DNA from 3 places in the Amycolatopsis viridis genome. Region 3 is predicted to be linked to each of the others. Evidence: riboswitches for the same ligand, from Rfam matches in the RefSeq annotation. Region 3 holds a riboswitch; each other region holds the start of a gene.

Region 1 (6,940 bases), 2.7 Mb from region 3:
TGCGCGGCGGCAACCTGGTCGTCACCGAGAAGGGCATTCGCGACGCGGTGCGGCAGGCCGTGCTGCCGCTGTGGAACTCCTACTACTTCCTCGCCCTCTACGCCAACGCCGAGGGCGTGGAAGGGCAGTGGCGCACCGATTCACGGCACGTGCTGGACCGCTACATCCTGGCCAAGACGGGTGAGCTGGTCACCGACGTCGGGTCCGCTTTGGACAAGTGCGACATCGCCGGGGCGTGCGCGTCGGCGCGCGACTTCCTCGAGGTGCTCACGAACTGGTACGTGCGCCGCTCGCGCGAGCGGTTCTGGGCGGGCGAGAAGGACGCGATCGACACGCTGCACACGGTGCTGGAGGTCGTGTCGCGGACGATGGCGCCGCTGCTGCCGCTGACCACCGAGGTGGTGTGGCGCGGGCTGACCGGCGGCCGCTCGGTGCACCTGCAGGACTGGCCGCTGGTCGACGAGCTGCCTGCCGACGCGGCGCTGGTCACCGCGATGGACCGGGTGCGCCAGGTGTGCTCCTCGGCGCTGTCGCTGCGCAAGGCGAACAAGCTGCGCGTGCGGCTGCCGCTGGCGAAGATGCTGATCGCGGCCGAGGACGCGGACCGGCTGGCCGGCTTCACCGACATCATCGCCGACGAGGTCAACGTCAAGTCGGTCGAGCTGAGCACCGACGTCGCCGCGCACGGCCGGTTCGAGGTCGCGGTCAACGCCCGCGCCGCGGGCCCGCGGCTGGGCAAGGACGTGCAGCGGGTGATCAAGGCCGTCAAGGCGGGCGACTGGACGACCTCGCCGGGTGGTGCCGTGGTGGCGGCCGGCATCGAGCTGGCCGAGGGCGAGTACGAGCGCCGCCTGGTGGCCAAGGACGGCGGCGCCACGGCGGAACTGCCCGGCGGTTCCGGTCTGGTCCAGCTGGACACCGCGGTGACCCCGGAGCTGGCCGCCGAGGGGGTGGCCCGTGACGTGGTGCGTGTCGTGCAGCAGGCCCGCCGCGAGGCCGGGCTCGACGTGGCCGACCGCATCGTGCTGACCGTGGAGGCCTCGGAGGAGGTCGTCGCGGCGGCGACCCTGCACCAGGAGTTCGTCGCGCGCGAGACGCTGGCGAACACGGTGGCGTTCGGGCACGTGGACGGCGGTTTCGCGGGTTCGGTCGGCGACGGGGACAAGATCACCGTGGCGGTAACGAAGGCCCCCTGACCTCCGACTGGAGGGTAAACACCAACAGGGGGGTACGCCGGTGACCTGGCGCAGGTGGGTGCTCGCGGGTGGTGCGGCCGCGGTCGTCGCGATCGTCGTGGCGGCCGTGGTCGTCGTGTGGGGTGGCTCGTCGCCCGAGCAGCCCGCCGCGGACGGGGCCGCGGCCGACGACCCGGGTGCGGTCGCCACCCGGTTCCTGGCCGCGTTCGGGCAGGGCGACGCGAACGCGGCGGCGGCGCTGACCGACGACCCGCGGGCGGCGGCGCTGACCCTGGGCGACGCCCGCCGCGGCCTGGCCCCGGAGTCGGTGTCGGCGCGGCTGCGCCAGGTCACGCCCGGTGCCGCGCGCGCCACCGCCTCGTTCCAGGTCGCCTGGACCCTGGCGGCCGGGCGGGTGTGGTCCTACGACAACACCCTCGACCTCGTCTCCGTGGACGGGCACTGGCTGGTGCACTGGAGCCCGGCCGTGGTGCACCCGAAGCTGCGGGCCGGCCGGGTCCTCGCGGTGCGCACCCCGGCCGGGCGCACCGCGGTGGCCGACCGCAACGGCCGCCCGGTGCTGACCTGGCAGGCCGGCGGGCCGCAGCCGGTGGCACCGCAGGCCGCCGGACTGCTGACACCGGCGCTCCAGCGCACCGCCACCGAGCGGTCGCCGGGCGGCTGGTCGGTCGTCAGCACCGACCCCGACGGCGCGGCGCCGGAGACCCTGTTCGGCCAGGGCGAGGTCGAGGCGACGCCGCTGACCACCACGCTGAGCCTGCCCACCCAGGCCGCGGCCCAGCGGGCGGTGGACTCGGCCGGCGCACCCGCGATGCTGGTGGCGATCCAGCCCTCCACCGGCGACCTGCTCGCGGTGGCGCAGAACGCGGCGGCCGGGACCGGTCCGAGCGCGCTGAACGGCCTGTACGCGCCGGGGTCGACCTTCAAGATCGTGACGGCGGCGGCGCTGCTGGAGTCCGGTACGGCGACCGCGGACACCGTGGCCGGCTGCCCGGCGACCGCACGGATCGGCCAGCGCACGATTCCCAACGACGACCAGTTCGCCTACCCGCCGCTGCCGTTGCACTCGGCGTTCGCGCACTCGTGCAACACGACGTTCGCGCAGCTGGCGTCCGCGTTGCCCGCGGACGCGCTGGCCACCGCGGCGAGCCGGTTCGGCCTCAACGCCGACTTCACGGTTCCCGGGATCACCACCGAGACCGGCAAGGTGGTCGCCAGTGCGAACAGCGCCGAGCAGGTCGAGTCGGCCATCGGGCAGGGCACCGTGCAGGCCAGCCCGTTCGGTCTGGCGCTGATGGCGGCGACCGTCGCGCGCGGCGGCGCGGTGACACCGCGGCTGTGGCAGGAGCTGGCCACCCAGGTCAACACCGGTTACCAGGCGCCGCCGGCACCGGTGATCGCCGCGCTGCGCACGATGATGCGCGAGGTGGTCACCGGCGGCACCGCGACCGGCCTGCGGGGCGCCGGTGACGTGCACGGCAAGACGGGGACGGCCCAGTTCGGGGACGGCAGCCGGGCCAACGGGTGGTTCGCCGGCTACCGGGACGACGTGGCGTTCGCGGTGCTGCTGGTGGGTGCCGACTCGTCGAAGCCGGCGGTGGACGTCTCGTCGGTGTTCCTGAACGGCCTGGGCTGACGTGTCGGCGGCCGCCGACGGGTGTGGCCGTTACCGTGGGCGGGTGGAGACGATCGCGCTGTCCGAGGTGGCCGCGGTGCTCGCCGATCCGAGCCGGGCGGCGATGTGCCTGGCCCTGCTCGACGGACGTGCGTGGACGGTCGGTGAGCTGGCCCGTTCGGCCGGGGTGGCCCCGTCCACGGCGAGTGAGCACGTGGCGCGCCTGGTGGCGGCCGGGTTCGTCGTGGGCGTGCAGCAGGGGCGGCACCGGTACGTGCGGATCAGCGACCCGCGGGTGGCCGAGCTGATCGAGCACCTGGCGCAGCACGCGCAGCACCGGCCGCCCACGGGCCTGCGGGACGGACTGCGCGTGCGCCGGCTGGCGTTCGCCCGCACCTGCTACGACCACCTCGCCGGCGCCGCCGGGGTCGCCCTGCACGACGGGATGCTGCGGGCCGGGCTGATCTCCGCCGGGTCGGGTCTGGCGCTGACGCCGCACGGCCGGGCCGTGCTGGACCACCTGGGGGTCGAGGTACCCGCCGGGGGCCGCCGGCCGCTGCTGCGCGGATGCCTGGACTGGACGGAGCGGCGCGACCACCTGGGCGGTGCGCTGGCGGCGGCGTTGTTCGCGCACGGTGCCGGGGCGGGCTGGTTCGAACGGCGGCCGGACCGGGCGGTGCACGTGACCGCCGCGGCGGAGGAGCCGCTGGCGCGGCTGGGTGTGCGGCTGCCGGGCGCCGCGTGATGCGGAACCCGGCCGCCGCTCCGCCCGGCACCTCCGTTCGTCCCGGCTCGTACCGGTGAGGTTCGCCATCCGGGTGAAACCGGGATCCCGGCGGGATCGCGTGGGCGGCACCTGGGAGGGGTCGCTGGGCCGGGCACTCGTCGTCGCCGTGCGCGCACCCGCCGTCGAGGGCAGGGCGAACGAGTCGGTGCGCAAGGTGCTCGCCGCGGCACTCGGCGTACGCGCCCGCGATCTCGTTGTCGTGCAAGGGGAACACGGCCGGGACAAGCTGATCGAGCTCACTTCCGGGCCGCCCGGCGCGGCGGAGCGCCTCGCTTCCCTATTCTGAGTGCCTGACGAACCGGGCAGGGGAGGTGCGGGTGGGCGAGCTGCCGGTCGTGCTGGGGCTGGGCGCCGCCGTCCTGCTCGCCGCCGTGCTCGCGGTCCGCTTCTCCACCCGGCTGGGCCTGCCGTCGCTGTTGCTGTACCTCGCGATCGGCGTGCTGCTCGGCGAATCCGGGTTCGGCATCCACTTCGCCGACCCGTTCCTGACCCAGGCGCTCGGCCTGGCCGCCCTGGTCATGATCCTCGCCGAGGGCGGCCTCACCACCCGGTGGACGGCGGTGCGGCCCGCCCTCGCCCAGGGCGTGGCACTGTCCACAGTGGCGGTCGGCCTGAGCATCGCCATCACCGGGCCTGCCCTGCACTGGCTGCTCGGCCTGGACTGGCGGACGGCGTTGCTGTGGGGTGCGGTCCTCTCCTCGACCGACTCGGCCGCGGTGTTCTCCGTGCTGCGCGGTGTTGGCGTGCCCAAGCGCCTCGCCGGGGCGCTGGAACTGGAGTCCGGCATCAACGACGCGCCCGCGTACATGGCGGTCGTCGTGCTGGCCGAGGGCACCCGCCTCGACTGGTCGCTGCCGCTGCTGGTGGTGTACGAGCTCGCCGCGGGTGTCGCGCTCGGGCTGCTGCTCGGGTTCGCCGGGGGGTGGGCGCTGCGCCGCGCCGCGCTGCCGGCCACCGGCCTGTATCCACTTGCGACGGTCGCGGTGTGCGTGGTGGCCTACTCGTCCGGTCAGCTGCTGCACGCCTCCGGTTTGCTCGCCACCTACGTCACCGCGGTCGTGCTGGGCAACTCGCGGCTGCCGCACCGATCGGACACCCTGTCCTTCGCCGAGGGGCTCGGCTGGCTCGCCCAGATCGGGTTGTTCGTGCTGCTGGGCCTGTTCGCCTCACCGGAACGGCTGCTGGAGTCGATCGTGCCCGGCCTGATCGCCGCCGGTGTCGTCCTGGTGGTCGCCCGCCCGGTGTCGGTGCTCATCGCCCAGCTGCCGTTCCGGGTGCCGCTGCGCGAACAGGTCTTCGTGGCCTGGGCCGGGCTGCGCGGGGCCGTGCCCATCGTGCTGGCGATGATCCCGCTCGCCCGGCAGGTGCCCGGTGCGCAACGGCTCGTCGACGCGGTGTTCGTGCTGGTCATCGTGCTCACCCTGGTGCAGGGCCTCTCGCTCGGCCCGCTCGCGCGGCTGCTCCGGCTGTCCGCCGCGGCCGAGCCGAAGGAGATCGAGGTCGACGCGGCACCGCTGGACGAGCTGCAGGCCGAACTGCTCCAGGTCAAGATCCAGCCCGGCTCCCGGCTGCACGGGGTGTACCTGTCGGAGCTGCGGCTGCCGGCCGGGGCGTCGCTGAGCCTGATCGTCCGCGACGGCCGCAGCTTCCCGCCCGGGCGCACCGACCGGCTGCAGCGCGGCGACCAGATCCTGATCGTGAGCACCGAGTCCGCGCGGGACGCGGCCGAGCGCCGGATCCGCGCGGTGGACCGGGCCGGGCCGCTGGCCCGCTGGATGGGCGAGTCCGGGAAGTGAGACCCGCTGGCGCGGTGCGGGCCGGATCCGCTACGGTGTCGCGGTAGGTCATGAGTGCCAGCGCCAAGCCCCGGCTCGCTGGCCGGCAACCCTCCTTCCGCGGTGGGGTGCCCCGGGTGAGGACCTGGCTCGTCGCGCAGTGCGGCGGGCAAGCGCGGACCCGCCTGCGGGTCCCTGGACCCGAGGAGCCTCGATGACTCTCGCTCTTGATCGCGTCACCACCCCGGCCGTGACCGTGGCCGCCGCCGTTCCCCTGGTCACCGGTGGTCAGCTCGACTACGCCAACCTCGACCACGCCGCCAGCGCTCCCTGTCTGGAGCCGGTGCGGCGCGCGGTGGAGGAGTTCCTGCCCCATTACGCCAGCGTGCACCGCGGCGCCGGGTTCGCCTCCCAGGTGTCCACAAAGGTCTACGAGCGCACCCGCGACGTGCTGCGCCGGTTCACCGGTGCCCGCACCGGCGACGCGGTCGTGTTCACCCGCAACACGACCGACGCGCTGAACCTGCTGGCCCGCAGCCTGCCGCGGCACACGTCGGTGGTGGTGTTCGACACCGAGCACCACGCGGCGCTGCTGCCGTGGCGCGGCCCCCACGTGCGGCGGATCGCGCTGCCGAACACCCGGCTCGCCGCCGTGTCCGCAGTGGACAGTGCACTCGCGGCGTGCCCGGAGGGGCCGCGGCTGGTGGTCGTGACCGGCGCGTCGAACGTGACCGGCGAACTCCTGCCGGTCGCCGAGATCGCGGCAGTGGCCCGCCGCCACGGCGCGCGCATCGCGCTGGACGGCGCCCAGCTCGCCCCGCACCGGCCGATCTCGTTGCGCGAGCTGGACGTGGACTACGTCGCGCTCTCCGGTCACAAGCTGTACGCGCCCTACGGCGCCGGTGCGCTGGTCGGCCGCGCGGACTGGCTGCGCGCCGCCGATCCGTACCTGGCCGGCGGTGGGGCGACGAAGTCGGTGCGCCGCGACGGCGACCGCCTCGGCGTGGCCTGGCAGACCGGCGCCGAGCGGCACGAGGCCGGCTCGCCCAACACCGTCGGGGTGTACGCGCTGGGCGTGGCGTGCGAGCAGCTGGCCGCCTCCTGGGACGCGGTGATCGCGCACGAGCAGCGGCTGCTGGAGCGGCTCACCCGCGGCCTCGCGGCCGTACCCGGGCTGGCGGAGCTGCGCCTGTTCGACGGCGCCGCCGAGCGGGTCGGCACGGTCAGTTTCGTGCTCGACGGGTTCGACCCCGGCTGGGTGGCGGCGGTCCTGTCGGCCGAGTACGGCATCGGTGTGCGCGACGGCGCGTTCTGCGCCCACGTGGCGACCCGGCGGCTGGTGGCGCGCACCGGGGGCGAGGGACAGCAGGCGCTGCGGGTGAGCCTCGGCCTGGGCACCACCGCCGAGCACGTGGACCGGCTGCTGACCGCGCTGCGGCAGATCGTCGCCCGCGGCGCCCGCTGGACCTACGCGGTGGCCGACGGCCGGTGGGTGCCCAGCCCCGACCCGCGGCCGCTGCCGGATTTCCTGGCCTGAACCGGGGCGGTCCCGCCTGACGTGGACAAT
Region 2 (6,940 bases), 3.2 Mb from region 3:
TGGGCGTGAGCAGCACGCTCTGCAGCACCGCGCCGGACGCGAAGTAGATCAGCGGCGGGACGGCGAGGGCGGTCACGGCGTGGTCGTCCCAGAGCGTGTAGGCGGCGATGGTGACGCCGGTGAGCAGCCCGTAGAGGACGCCCGCGCGCCGGGCCCGCGCATCGGCCGCCGAACGTGACCCCAGCCCGATCACCAGCACCCCGGCCACGACCAGGAACGCCCCGGCGAGCCCGAGCCACCCCGGCCGCTCCCCGAGCAGGATGACGGCGGAGAGCACCGACAGCAGCGGTCCGCTCCCCCGGGCCAGCGGGTAGACGACGGACAGGTCACCCACGCGGTAACCGCGCTGCAGCACGACGCCGTAGGCGATGTGGAAGATCGCGGTGAGCAGCGCAGCCGGCAACCATGTCCAATGTGGACGTTCGCCGCCCACCAGGAGCGCGAGGATGGCGAGTGGGGCGCACACGACCGCGGAGACCGTGTAGTAGAGGAAGACGAACGGGGCGCCGGCATCGACCCGCTTGGCCGCGAGGTTCCACCCGGCGTGCACGACGGCGGCGGTGAGGACGAACCCCAGCGCGGTGCCGTTCACGCGCCTCCCTCCCGGCCGGTGCGAATGCCACCCTAACGCCCTGCTAACCTTGACGGTCGTTGCCGTGTGGCATTCCGCCAGGGAGGAAACCCGCACGCCGGGGCCGGTACAGCGCGGCAGCGACACCCACCGACAGATCGAAGGAGCGCCTTCATGGCCAACATCAAGTCCCAGATCAAGCGCATCAAGACCAATGAGAAGGCGCGCCAGCGCAACCAGTCGGTCAAGTCCTCGGTGAAGACCGCGATCCGCAAGTTCCGCGAGGCCGCCGAGTCGGGCGACAAGGCCAAGGCCATCGAGCTGCAGCAGGTCGCGGCTCGCGCCCTGGACAAGGCCGCCGGCAAGGGCGTCATCCACGCGAACCAGGCCGCGAACAAGAAGTCGGCCATGGCCAAGCGCGTCAACCAGCTCTGAGCTTGATCTTCGTGTAACGCGGCGTGCATCCGGCAGGGTGCCCGCCCCGCTCACGTTTCCCCTCGCACCGGCACCCCGCCGCCCAGTTCCCGGAGCCGGCGTCCCACGCCTCGCCCGGGGCCATCCGCCGGCCTGCGCGACGTGCCCTGCATCAGCCGGCGCCCCGCCCAGCTCCAACGCCATCCCGGGCGGCCGCCAGGACCAATCACAGCGACCACCGGCGCCGGTCCGGAGCGGCTCTCCCGCGAGGCTGCCGGTAAACCTCCAGATCACCGCGTGTGCAGCGCGCCCGGGGCCGCCTCACGGCGCAAGCGCCGCCCGCCGAGACGCACCACAGCGCCACCCCCGGCGCACGTCGCGAGCGGATGCCCGCAAGACCTACCCCGGGCGTACGGCACGAGCAGCTCCGCACGAGGCCCGCCCCAAATACCCGCCCCAGCACGACCCGAGCGGCTCCCGCCACGGCCAGCCACAGTGCCCGCCGCAAGCGCCGGCGCTCAGGACGCATCGCAGCGCCAACCTCGCAGGTCACCAGCGCGGAGCCCCACGGCCGCACGACAGCGCCAGGCGCAAGCGCCGCCGCGTGAGGCCCACCCCAGCGCACGCCGCAGCGGACGCCGCAAGCACGGCCGGCCCCAGGCGCCACTGATCGTCCGGTCAGCGCTTGTCGCGGGCCGAGGCGAGTTCCAGGACGGCCCGTTCGAGGGCGTACGAGGGGTCCGCGGCCTGGCCCTTGACCTCGGCGTTGACCCGGGCCACCACGGCCATCGCCTCGGCGAGGCCGGCCTGCGTCCAGCCGCGGGACTGCCCCTGGGCCTTGCGGATCTTCCACGGCGGCATGCCCAGCTCGCCCGCCATCTGGTTCGGGTTGCCGCGGCCTGCCGCCGATACTCGCGCGATGGTGCGCACCGCGTCGGCGAGGGCGTCGGCGATCAGGACGTGCGCGACGCCGATCTGCAGCGCCCACCGCATCGCTTCCAGCGCCGCGCCGCGCTCCCCCGCAACGGCTTTCTCGGCGACGGCGAAGCCGGTCACGTCCGCCCGGCCCCGGTGGTACCGGCGCACCGCCTCCTCGTCGACCCGGCCCCCGGAATCGGCCACCAGCTGCGACGCGGCCGCGGCCAGCTCGCGCAGGTCCGACCCGACGGCATCGATCAGGGCCGCGACACCCGCGGGGTCGATCTTGCCGCCGGCCTGCCGGACCTCGTTGCGGACGAACGACTCCCGCTCCGCCGGTCGGGTGATCTTCGGGCACTCGGTGACCCCGGCTCCCGCCTTGCGCAGGGCCGCCGGCAGGGCCTTGGCGGCCTTGCTGCGGCCGCCGCCGGTGTGGACGACGACGAGGACGACCCCCTCGGCCGGCATCTTCGCGTACGCGAGCACCGCGTCGGCCAGTTCCTGCCCGATGTCCTGCGCACCGTCGAGGACGATCACCCGGCCTTCGCTGAACAGGGACGGGCTGACCAGCTCGGCCAGGGCCGGTGGCGTGAGGTCGGGCACGCGGACCTTCGTGAGCTCGGCCGTCGGGTCGTCCCGGCGGGCCTGCTCCAGAGCGTTCCGGACGGCGCGCTCGACGAGCAACTCCTCTTCGCCGAGCACGAGCTGCAAGGGGGTGGACGTGGTTGCCGACGCGGTCACGTCCCGAATCCTGCCACGAGCCACCGACAGCTCCGGAGCGTGATGAAACCCGCAGGGGCATGGCGTGGCCCGAGCGGTGTGCCGTATGTTGTCACACAGGCATCGCCCGAGGGCGATCACCACCACAACCGAATACCGCTCATCCAGAGGGGCAGAGGGAACGGCCCGACGAAGCCCCGGCAACCGGCGTCAGCCTGTCATCTCGAGTCCGCGAGGTAGCTGGCGATCACGGTGCCAATTCCGGCCCGCGTCAGCGGGACAGATGAGGAAGGAACCTCGCGATGACCGCAGCCCTCGATTCGACCACCACCCGCCGCACCGTCGACCTCGGACCGGCCGTGGAACTGGTCTCCAAGGAAGAGGGCCACCGCCAGCCGCTCGCTCCGGAGTTCGTCTCCGCCGAGGACTTCTCACCGCTCGAGGTCGCCTACGACTTCGGCCGGGTGCGCCGCGAGGACATCCAGGCCGGCCCGCGCAACATCTGGCGCTACAAGAAGCTGCTCCCGGTGCCCTCGAACGTCGAGGAGATCCCGAACACCGAACCGGGCTGTACCAGGCTGGTGAAGGCCGATCGGCTCGCGAAGGCTCTCGGCGTGAAGAGCCTCTGGGTCAAGGACGACACCGGCAACCCCACCCACTCGTTCAAGGACCGCGTCGTCGCCGTCGCCCTCGCCGCCGCCCGCGAGTTCGGGTTCGACACCCTGGCCTGCCCGTCCACCGGCAACCTGGCCAACGCTGTCGCCGCGGCGGCGGCCCGCGCCGGCTGGCAGTCCGTCGTGCTGATCCCGTCGTCGCTCGAGCGCGCGAAGGTCCTGACCACCGCGGTCTACGACGGCAACCTCGTCGCGGTCGACGGCAACTACGACGACGTCAACCGCCTGGCCACCGAGCTGGCCGCCGAGCACGAGAACTGGGCGTTCGTGAACGTCAACGTGCGCCCCTACTACTCCGAGGGCTCGAAGACGCTGGCCTACGAGGTCGCCGAGCAGCTCGGCTGGCGGATCCCGCAGCAGATCGTCGTGCCGATCGCCTCGGGCTCGCAGCTGACCAAGGTGGACAAGGGCTTCCGTGAGTTCGCCAAGCTCGGCCTGGTCGAGGACACCCCGTACAAGGTTTTCGGCGCCCAGGCGGCCGGCTGCTCGCCGGTCTCCACGGCCTTCCGCAACGGTCACGACGTGGTCCAGCCGGTCAAGCCGGACACCATCGCCCGCTCTCTGGCGATCGGCAATCCGGCCGACGGCCCCTACGTGCTCGACACGGTCCGCCGCACCGGTGGCGCGATCGAGGACGTGACCGACGCGGAGGTCGTCGAGGGCATTCGCCTGCTGGCCCGCACCGAGGGCATCTTCACCGAGACCGCCGGCGGGGTCACCGTCGCGACGGCGAAGAAGCTCATCGAGGCCGGCAAGATCGACCCGGACGCCGAGACCGTCCTGCTGATCACCGGCGACGGCCTGAAGACCCTGGATGCGATCGAGAACGAGGTCGGGCCGAAGGCGACGGTCCCGCCGTCGGCGGCAGCCGTGCACGAGGCTCTCGGTCTCTGATCACGCTGCAGCTCACTTTCCCCGGCGCACCACGGCGGGGCCGGACTGATCGGGGATCACCGCGGTGTCGCCGTCGGTGTCCGTGCGGGCGACGAGCGCACCGTCCGCGGTCAGGGTGTCGAGTGTCGTGCGGTTCGGGTGACCGTAGCGGTTGCCCGAACCGACGCTGACCAGCGCCAGCCGTGCGGACACCGCGGCGAGGAACTGTGGCAGTGAGAACCTGCTGCCGTGGTGCGGGACCTTGATGACGTCGGCGCGCACGTCTGCGCCCGAGGCGAGCAGGTCGGCCTGTGCGGCCAGCTCCACATCACCGGTCAGCAGCACACGGCCCGCCGGTGTAGCCGCGCGCAGCACGACCGAGCCGTTGTTGATCTGTGTTCCGTCGTCGTCCTCCTCTTCGGACACGTATCCGGGGCCCAGCACCTCCAGGGTCAGCGCGGGCCACTCGAGCCGCCGTCCCGGTTCCAGTTCGAGCAGGGGGACACCGTGGCGCGCCGCGATCTGGCCGACTTGCCGCCAGGCCCAGTCCGGCTGCCGGCCGGGCCCGACCGCGACCGCCCCGACCGTCCGACCCTCGAACACCGAGGCCAACCCGCCGATGTGGTCGGCGTGCAGGTGGCTCAACACCACCAGCGGCACCCGCTCGACCCCGAGCCGGTCCAGGCACCGGTCCACCGGGCCCGGCTCCGGGCCGGTGTCCACCACGATCGCTCGTCCCGGTTCCCCGGTGGCCAGCGCGAGGGCGTCCCCCTGACCGACGTCGCACGCCACGACCGTCCAGCGCGCCGGCGGCCACCCGGGCGCGATGACCTTGCCCGGCACGACGATCAGCAGCCCGCCGACCAGGATCAGCGCCAGCAGCACCCGCAGGCCCCGCCTCCGCAGGGCCAGCACCACGGCGGTCGCGACCACCAAGGCGAGGAAGCCGCCCCACCAGCCGCCGGGCCACGGCAGCACCGCTCCGGGCACCGCCGACGCCCGTCGAGCGACGACGATCAGCCACCCCGCCTCCGGACCAGCCAGACGCGCAACCACCTCACCACCCGACGGCCACACGACGGCGACGAGCGTCGCGAGCACCCCGAACACCGTCGCGGAAGCGACCACGGGCGCGGCGAGCACGTTCGCCGCCACACTGACCACGCTCAGCTGCCCGGCCATGCCGGCCACCACCGGCGCGGTCACCACGAACGCCGCCGCCGGGACCGCGAGCCCTTCGGCGACACCCGCCGGAACTCCCCGGTGCTGGAGGACTTCCGCCCACCGCGGCGCCAGCAGCACCAGCCCAGCGGTCGCGATCACCGACAACGCGAACCCGAAGCTCACGGCCATCGCCGGGGAAAGGTTCGCCTACCTGCGCGAATAGGGTCGATCACGGCCCTGAACAGGGCATTCGACGTTTACTGACGTTGGTCGGAGTTGAACGCTTTCGACTGTCGAACGGAACAGAGACGGAACGGACCCAGCCCGCGATCACCCCGTCGCGGGTCCTGTACCTCCCATGCTGGCCGGCCTCGTTCCCGGATCCGGCCCACGAGCGGTGTGTAAATCCCGGCCACGCCCGAACGACCGTGGTGGAGTGCGAGTGGCCAGCCCTAACGGTCAGATGAGACGACCCCGAAGTGCGCGGCGAGTCTCGCGAACTCCGGCCCGAGGCGGCGTGGTGCCCGCTCCAGCAAGCGGCGCATGACGGCCTCGCCCAGCGGCTGGGAGCGGGCCCAGTCGGGGGCGAGGTCGCGAGCTTCGGCTAGGTAGCGCAGCGCCTGCCTGTCCTGCCGTAGCTGGAGTGAGGCGGCGGCCAGCCGGAGCCGGTGGCCGGCCTCCCAGAACGCGGGGACCTCGCCGCGCGCCTCGGGCACGGACAGGGCCAGCTGGAGTGCCTTCTCTGGGTCCCCCGCCCGTGCGGTGCTGTCGACGAGCTGGAGCGCGGCGACGCGGGGCCCGAAGATCGCGGCTTCACTAGCACTGTCGCTGCGCGCTCGCACTGCGGCTGCCTGCGCCTCGGCCAACAGGTCGTCCGCGCGCTCGGCCCGTCCGGCGGTGACGGCGGCGGTGGCCGCGTTGAATAGCAGGTTGCCGAAGATCCCGGCGCGTGTAGCGTCCCGGTCGAGCATTGTGGGTTGGATCTGTTCCGCGGCCTTGACCGCGACCCGCTCGGCGTCGTCGAGCCGCCCCTGCCGGACCAGGGTCCACACGAGGTACCGCATGGAAATCGCCGTTTCCACGTGGGGCGCATCGGAGTGCCGGGCCGCGTCCAGTGCGCGCTCGGCCGAGGACCATGCCAGGTCGTCGAAGCCCATCCGTCCGGCCATCCCCGCGCCGAGTCGGTAGGCGGTGGAAAGCACGCGGTGCGCCCCAGCTTTCTCGTCGCCGTGTGCGGTGCGGGCCAGGCGGCGGGCGTCGACCAGCACCGTGGGCAGTGCGTGCAGCAGCTCGACATGCCGTCCATCGACGTAGGCCCGCCAGGTGCCGTGGGTGGTCTTCACGAGCTCGTCGAGCGGGACCACGTCCTGCGCCTCGGCGAAGTCCAGGCCGGGCAGGTCGTCGATTGCGGTGATCGCGTGCCGCAGCGGGGTCACAGCGAGGTCGGCGGCCCGGTGTGCGGGCGCGGTGCCGAGCAGGTCGGCGACGGTGACGCCCAGGGCGTGCGCGAGCTTGCGCAGGGTGTCCGGGCGCGTGGTGGTGCGACTGCCCTGCTCGATACGGGACACGGTGTCGACGCTGACCCCGGCGGCTTCGGCGAGCCGTT
Region 3 (6,940 bases):
TACTGGAGCCTGATCCTGCCCGCGGAGCTGGTGCTGGGGGCCGGCGCCGGGCTGGCGATGCCGACCGTGATGAACATCGCCACCGCCGGCGTGGCACCGAAGGACTCCGGGGTGGCGTCGGCGTTCATCACGACCTCGCAGCAGGTGGGTGCCTCGCTGGGCACCGCGTCGCTGAACACGGTCGCGGCGAGCGCGACCGCCTCGGTCGCCGGCCTCGGCCTGCCCGCTGCGACGGTGCACGGCTACGCGGTGGCGAACGGGTGGGCCGCCGGGATCGTCGCGGTGGGTGCGATCGCGGCCGGCGCCCTCGCGCGCGGCAGGTGACTCCAGAAGAAGGGGGCGTCCCGTCACGCGGGACGCCCCCGTTGCCGCCTGCCGGGTCAGGCCGCGACGATGCTCTTCGGGCCCTCCTTGGGGTGCACCACGTGGGCGCCGCGGTCGGCGATCCACGCCAGCGCCGCGTCGGCCTGGCTGCCGTTGACGCCGACGCGGAACCGGGCCACCGGGGTGTCGCCGACGCGGGTCAGCCCGCCGCCGATGGTGGCCAGCTCGACGTCGAACCGGGCGGCAGCCTCCGGCAGCAGCGCCCCGACGGCTGCGAACCCGATCAGCACCACGTCGACCGACCGGTCGTACCGCGACGACTGGGTCCGCGGCGTGTCGATCGCGGGCAGCAGGGTCTGCGCGACCTTGCTGCCGGGCGTGGACAGCAGTTCGAGCACGGTGCCCTGCTCGACGAGCCGCCCGTCCTCCAGCACGGCCACCCCGTCGCAGACCCGCCGCACCGCGGCGCCGTCCTGGGTGGCGAGCAGCACGGTGACGCCCAGCTCCGCACGCGCGCGGTCGAGGACCGCCAGCACGGAACCGGCCTCCTCGGCGCCGACACCCGCGGTCGGGTCGTCAGCCAGCAGCACGGCCGGGCCGGCGGCCAGCGACCGCGCGAGCGCGACCCGGCGGCGCTGGCCGGGGGTCAGTTCGACCGGGCGCTGCGCCGCGCGCTGCGTGAGACCGGCCAGGTCGAGCAGACGGCCGACGCGGCTCCGGCGTTGCGGGCCCTCCAGGCCCAGCTGCTCCAGCGGGGCCGCGACGTTGCCGGCGACCGTGCGGTCGGCGTGCAGCACCGGCTGCGCGTCCAGCACCGCCACCTGGCGGCGCACCTCGCGCAGTTTCCGCCCGTCCAGGCCGGTGGTGTTCAGCCCGTCCAGGCGGACGGTTCCGCGGTCGGGTCTCTCCTGCAGGGCGATGCACCGGGTCAGGGTGGACTTGCCGGACCCGGCGGGACCGACGACGCCGAACAGGGCGCCGGCGGGCACCTCGACGCTCACGTCCCGCAGGGCGTGAACGGGCTTGGCGGCACCGGGGAAGGACTTGGTCAGGTTTTCGACAGTGATCACGAAGGGCTCCAGCACAACGGGCGCGAACGCGCCGACCGCACACCAAGGCGACCGTCTACAGAGGACGGTCAAGCGAAGTCAGGAAACGGTGAGGAAAGGAGAAGCGGTCAGCGACGACACGCACAGACCGTGCGACGACATTCGTCGACGACGCGGCGCCTCGTGAGCAGCATGCGATACACAGGAATCCTCCATCGGTCCTGGCGTTAGCACCTGCCCCCCGGTTGGGGTGGTTGCTGCGGCTTCGGCGAGCCAGGTCTCTCAGCCGCTCGGGATGGATACCTCAAAGAGTACAGCGGACCTCGTGTGTCCTTGGCAAGTCCCAGGTCGGGATCAGGGTGCGAGATCACACCAACGGTGGTAAGGACTTGCTCTCCACGATCTTCGCGAAGTCCCGCACCCCCAGCTGCTCACCGCGGGTGCGCGGATCGACACCCGCGGCGCGCAGGATCGCCTCGGCCCGCTCGGCGGACCCGGCCCAGGACGACAACGCGGCCCGCAGGGTCTTGCGGCGCTGCGCGAAGGCGGCGTCGACGACCGCGAACACCTCGTCCCGGTCCGCGCCGGACGCCGGTTCCGCCGACCGCTCGAACGCGACGAGCGCGGAATCGACGTTGGGCACCGGCCAGAACACCGCGCGCGGCACCGGCGCGACCTTGCGGGCCGGGCCGTACCAGGCGAGCTTCACGCTCGGCACGCCGTAGATGCGGCTGCCCGGTCCGGCCGCCATCCGGTCGGCGACCTCGGTCTGGACCATCACCAGGCCGTGCGCCAGCGACGGCAGCTCGGCCAGCAGGTGCAGGACCACCGGGACGGCGACGTTGTACGGCAGGTTGGCGACGAGGTGCGTCGGCTGGTCCGCGAGGTCGGTGGCCCGCAGCTTCAGGGCGTCCTGGGTGCGGACGGTGAACCTCTCCGCGGCCCCCGGGGCGCGCTCCACGACGGTGGCGGGCAGGCGCCCCGCGAGGACCGGGTCGATCTCGACGGCGGTCACCCGGGCGCCCGAGCCGAGCAGCCCGAGGGTCAACGAGCCGAGACCGGGACCGACCTCGAGGACGTGATCACCCGGGCCGACACCGGAGAGGTCCACGATGCGGCGGACCGTGTTCGGGTCGTGCACGAAATTCTGGCCGAGCTTCTTCGTGGGGCGGACATCCAGCTCGGCGGCCAAGCCACGGATCTCGGCTGGTCCGAGCAGTGCGGTCACCCGCGTGATGGTAGTGCGCCGGAAAAATCAGATGCCCCCGGCCGGTGGCCGGGGGCATCATGGGCGTGCTGACGGGGTCAGCCGGCGGCCTTGGCGCCGCAGACGGGCCAGGCGCCGTAGCCACCGCGGGAGTCGCGGACCTTGGTCGCCACCGCGATCTGCTGTTCCCGCGTGGCCTGGTGGGGGTAGGCCGCGTACTGGTCGCCGCCGTAGGCGTCCCAGGTGCTCTTGTTGAACTGCAGGCCGCCGTAGTAGCCGTTTCCGGAGTTGATCGACCAGTTGCCGCCGGACTCGCACTTCGCGATGGCGTCCCAGATGGAGCCGTCGCTGACCACCGGCTGCTTGGTACCGACCCGGACGATCTTCGGCTTGGCCTCGACGACCACCTTGGCCGACAGCTGCTCCCGGGCGGTCTCCTTGCCGTTGCGCTTGGTGATCCGGTAGGTCACCAGCCGCTTGCCCGGCGTGCCCTGGTCCTGGACGACCTCCTTGCCGGCCTCCAGCGTGTTGTCCTTGACCTCCTGGACCGGAGGATCGATGTCCTCCTCCTGGTTGATCACGGACACGCCGGTGCGGGAGATGTGCACCTCGGCGCCGTTGGTCAGCTTCAGGCCGGGGCCACCGTCGATCGAGTCGTCCGGGCCGAGCGACAGGCCCTGCTGCGCGAGGAACTCCTCCACGGTGAGGGCGGTGGTGCTCAGCTGGCGCGGGGCCGCGTCGCCGTCGTAGACGGTGATGTTCTTGACGGTCTTGATCTCGACGGTCGCGCCGTCCAGCGGCAGCTCCGCGTCCAGCGGCAGCGAGAAGGCCGTGCCCGGGCCGAACTCGTCGCCGAGGCCCAGCTGCGTGATGGCTTCCTGCAGGCTCGTCGCGCGGACCCAGGACTCGCGGGCCACACCGTCGACGAGCAGGTTCAGCTTGCGGCCGCGCTCCAGCTTGATGACGCCACCGTCACCAACGGGCGCCTGCGGCGAGGGGGACAGCGCGTCGTGCTCACCGACGGTGAGACCGGCGTCCTCGAGGACCTCGCCGACCGTCTTGCCGAAGCTGTGCACGGTCTGCGTGTGACCGTCGACGTCGACGGTCACGCTCTTGTTCATCGCCAGGGCGGCCGCGCCGCCACCGGTGAGGCTGATCAGCAGGGCCAGGACCGAGCCCCGGAGGAACCGGCGCTTCCAGGTCTTGACGGCGGTGACGAGGGCCTTCTCCGGCTCCTCCTCGGCTTCGACGGCCGCGGTCCGGTCCTCCGACACCGCGTCCGGGATGGCCAGCGCCGGGAGCAACGTGGTCTCGGCGTTGATCAGCCTGATCAGCTCGTCGACGTCGATCTCGGCCTCGGCCATGAGATCGTCCGCGTCCGAGCCCAGCACCGTGCGGATGTCGTGCTCGGTGACCGCGAGGTCGTCCGAGAACTCGTCCACGTCGGGCCAGTCGAGGGTGCCCACCGCGCCACCACCGCTGGACTGGAACCAGTCCACCGTCTCGTCCAGGCGCGCGTCGGCCCGTCTACTACCAGTCACAGCAGGTCGATCCCTTTCGCACTACGGCTCCCGGAAGTCGTCGCCATCCCCGATCCCGACCTGCACTGGCTTGACTCCGGGTGTCCCGCGCTCGCTCGGTTCGAACGATCATGCGGCACGGTCACGGGACAGTAACGAACCCCGGCGGGTTGCGCAAACACCGGGGGGAATCACGTGTCCTTCGTCACTCCGCCGAGTGGTGGGGTTGCCGTCCACGAATGTCGCAGTCCGTTCAGCCCGCGGTGACGGACGGCAGCCGGAAGACCCGCTCCGCCGTAGCCGATACCGCCGAACAGAGTTCGTCCAGGTCGTCCGAACGGAGCTCGGCGAGGAACCGGGCCGTGTAAGCCGCGCAGTACGGCTCGTTCGGTCGGCCGCGGAACGGGTGCGGCGTCAGGAACGGAGCGTCGGTCTCGACGAGGAACTGCCCGGACGGCACCAGCCTCGCCGCCGCCTGCAACGCCCGCGCGTTGCGGAACGTGACCGTCCCGGCGAACGACAGCACGTACCCGGCGTCCACGCACCGGCGGGCGATGTCCTCGTCCCCGGAGAAGCAGTGGAACACCACCGTGTCCGGCGCGCCCTCCTCGTCCAGGATCCGCAGGACGTCGGAGTGCGCGTCCCGGTCGTGGATCATCAGCGGCTTGCCCACGCGCTTGGCGAGGTCGATGTGCCACCGGAACGCGTCCTGCTGCGCGTCCGGCGGCGAGTAGTCCCAGTAGTAGTCCAAACCGGTCTCGCCGACCGCGACCACTCGTTCCTGCCGCGCCAGACGCTCTACTTCGGACCGTTCGGGATCACCGAAATCCTTGGTGCGCGTGGGATGGATGGCGACCGCCGCCCACACCCGGTCGTCCCAGGTGGACGCCTCCGCGGCCCAGCGTGCAGCCGCGAGGTCGTCGGCGACGGTCACCATGCGGGTCACCCCGGCCGCCTCGGCGCGGTCCGCCAGCACGGCCACGTCGGCCGCCGTGACCGCGCCACAGGCGTCCAGGTGCGTGTGCGCGTCGACCACCGGCACCGGCAGGCGCTCCGGCACCGGTGGCCGTTCCTTCTCACCCACCGACGATCGGGGCCCACTCCGGCCCGGTCTCGCCCAGCTTCGGGTCGAGCTTGGTGAACAGCGGCGTCGGCTTGGCCAGCGGACGGCCGGGCTCGATCGGAATCGACTCCCAGCGCGCCTGCTCGGCCGCGTAGTCGCCGGTGAGGATCGGGTTGATCCGGCCGGGGATGTCGAGGTCCTCGACCTCCTTGAGCTCCGGCTGCGCCGCCCACACACCAGTGCCGCCCAGCGCCTCGTGCACCTGCTGCGCGGAGTGCGGCAGGAACGGGGTGAGCAGCGTGTTCGCGTCCGACACGACCTGCAGCGCGGTGTGCAGGACAGCGTCCCGCCGGTCCGGGTCATCCTTGAGCTTCCACGGCTCCTGGTCGGACAGGTACCGGTTGGCCGCCGACACCACGCGCATCGCCTCGGTGGCGGCCAGCTTGAACCGCGACCGCTGCAGGTGCCCGCCCACGGTCTCGAACGCCTTGCGGGACAACGCCTTCAGCTCCTCGTCGGCCGGGGCCGGCTTGGTGGGCGCCGGGATGGCGCCGTTGTTCTTGTGCGCCATCGAGATCGACCGGTTGACCAGGTTGCCCCACTCGTTGGCCAGCTCGAAGTTGGTCCGGCGGACGAACTCGTCCCAGGTGAAGTCGGTGTCCTGGGTCTCCGGGCCGGCCACCGCGATGAAGTAGCGCAGGGTGTCCGGGCCGAACTCACGCAGGAAGTCGTTGACGTAGATGACCGTGCCGCGCGAGGTGGAGAACTTCGACCCGCTCATGGTCAGGAACTCGCTGGAGACGATCTCGTCCGGCAGATTGAGCTTGCCGTACGGGCCGACCCCACCGCCAGGAGCGACACGGTCGCCGGCGGCATTGTGACCGAGCAGCAGCGCGGGCCAGATCTGGGCGTGGAAGGTGATGTTGTCCTTGCCCATGAAGTAGTAGCCGCGCGCGTCCGGGTTGTTCCAGAACTCCTGCCACGCGTCCGGGTCACCACTGCGGCGCGCCCACTCCACGCTGGCCGAGAAGTAGCCGATCACCGCGTCGAACCACACGTAGAACCGCTTCATCGGCTGGTCGCGCCACCCGTCCAGCGGGATCTTCACGCCCCAGTCCAGGTCGCGGGTGATCGGCCGGGGCCGCATGTCGTCGAGCAGGTTCTTGGTGAAGTTGACGACGTTGGGCCGCCAGTCGGTCTTCGTGGCCAGCCACTTGCCGAGGCTCTCGGTGAACGCGGGCAGGTCGAGGAACAGGTGCTCGGTCTCGACGAACTTCGGCTTCTCGCCGTTGATCCGCGACCGCGGGTTGATCAGCTCGGCCGCGTCGAGCTGGTTGCCGCAGTTGTCGCACTGGTCGCCGCGTGCGCCGTCGTACCCGCAGATCGGGCAGGTGCCCTCGATGTAGCGGTCCGGCAGCGTCCGGCCGGTGGACGGGCTGATCGCGCCGGTGGTCGTCTTGGGCACGACGTAGCCGTTGCGGTGCAGCGCGAGGAAGATCTGCTGCGTGACCTCGGCGTGGTTGCCGGTGCTGGTGCGGGTGAACAGGTCGTAGGTCAGCCCGAGGCCCTGCAGGTCCTGGCCGATCTGGCGGGTGTACTTGTCGGCGGTCTGCTGGGAGGTCAGGCCCTCCTTGTCCGCCTGCACCGTGATCGGGGTGCCGTGCTCGTCGGTGCCGGAGACCATGAGCACCCGGTTGCCGGCCATTCGCTGGTAGCGCGAGAACACGTCCGACGGGACGCCGAATCCGGAGACGTGGCCGATGTGACGGGGCCCGTT

What was found. Region 3 has a riboswitch for S-adenosylmethionine ahead of FHX46_RS05350 (methionine ABC transporter ATP-binding protein). Riboswitches for the same ligand answer to the same signal wherever they lie in the genome.
Region 1: another riboswitch for S-adenosylmethionine. It lies ahead of FHX46_RS18565 (aminotransferase class V-fold PLP-dependent enzyme); the one in region 3 lies ahead of FHX46_RS05350 (methionine ABC transporter ATP-binding protein).
Region 2: another riboswitch for S-adenosylmethionine. It lies ahead of thrC (threonine synthase); the one in region 3 lies ahead of FHX46_RS05350 (methionine ABC transporter ATP-binding protein).

Annotation. Positions count from the first base shown of each region.
Region 1 is NZ_JAANOU010000001.1:3,742,360-3,749,299, reverse strand. Features, by position in the region: gene ileS (isoleucine--tRNA ligase) at 1-1,196, shown strand, start outside; gene FHX46_RS18585 (penicillin-binding transpeptidase domain-containing protein) at 1,255-2,832, shown strand; gene FHX46_RS18580 (ArsR/SmtB family transcription factor) at 2,876-3,556, shown strand; gene FHX46_RS18575 (DUF167 domain-containing protein) at 3,612-3,884, shown strand; gene FHX46_RS18570 (potassium/proton antiporter) at 3,916-5,394, shown strand; SAM riboswitch class IV at 5,441-5,555, shown strand; gene FHX46_RS18565 (aminotransferase class V-fold PLP-dependent enzyme) at 5,588-6,910, shown strand.
Region 2 is NZ_JAANOU010000001.1:4,246,096-4,253,035, forward strand. Features, by position in the region: gene FHX46_RS20970 (EamA family transporter) at 1-592, opposite strand, end outside; gene rpsT (30S ribosomal protein S20) at 746-1,006, shown strand; gene holA (DNA polymerase III subunit delta) at 1,664-2,644, opposite strand; SAM riboswitch class I at 2,781-2,913, shown strand; gene thrC (threonine synthase) at 2,926-4,191, shown strand; partial or broken gene FHX46_RS20990 (ComEC/Rec2 family competence protein) at 4,204-5,529, opposite strand; gene FHX46_RS20995 (helix-turn-helix domain-containing protein) at 5,787-6,940, opposite strand, start outside.
Region 3 is NZ_JAANOU010000001.1:1,057,438-1,064,377, reverse strand. Features, by position in the region: gene FHX46_RS05355 (DHA2 family efflux MFS transporter permease subunit) at 1-324, shown strand, start outside; gene FHX46_RS05350 (methionine ABC transporter ATP-binding protein) at 381-1,394, opposite strand; SAM riboswitch class I at 1,583-1,675, opposite strand; gene rsmA (16S rRNA (adenine(1518)-N(6)/adenine(1519)-N(6))-dimethyltransferase RsmA) at 1,741-2,601, opposite strand; gene FHX46_RS05340 (resuscitation-promoting factor) at 2,679-4,079, opposite strand; gene FHX46_RS05335 (TatD family hydrolase) at 4,354-5,184, opposite strand; gene metG (methionine--tRNA ligase) at 5,177-6,940, opposite strand, start outside.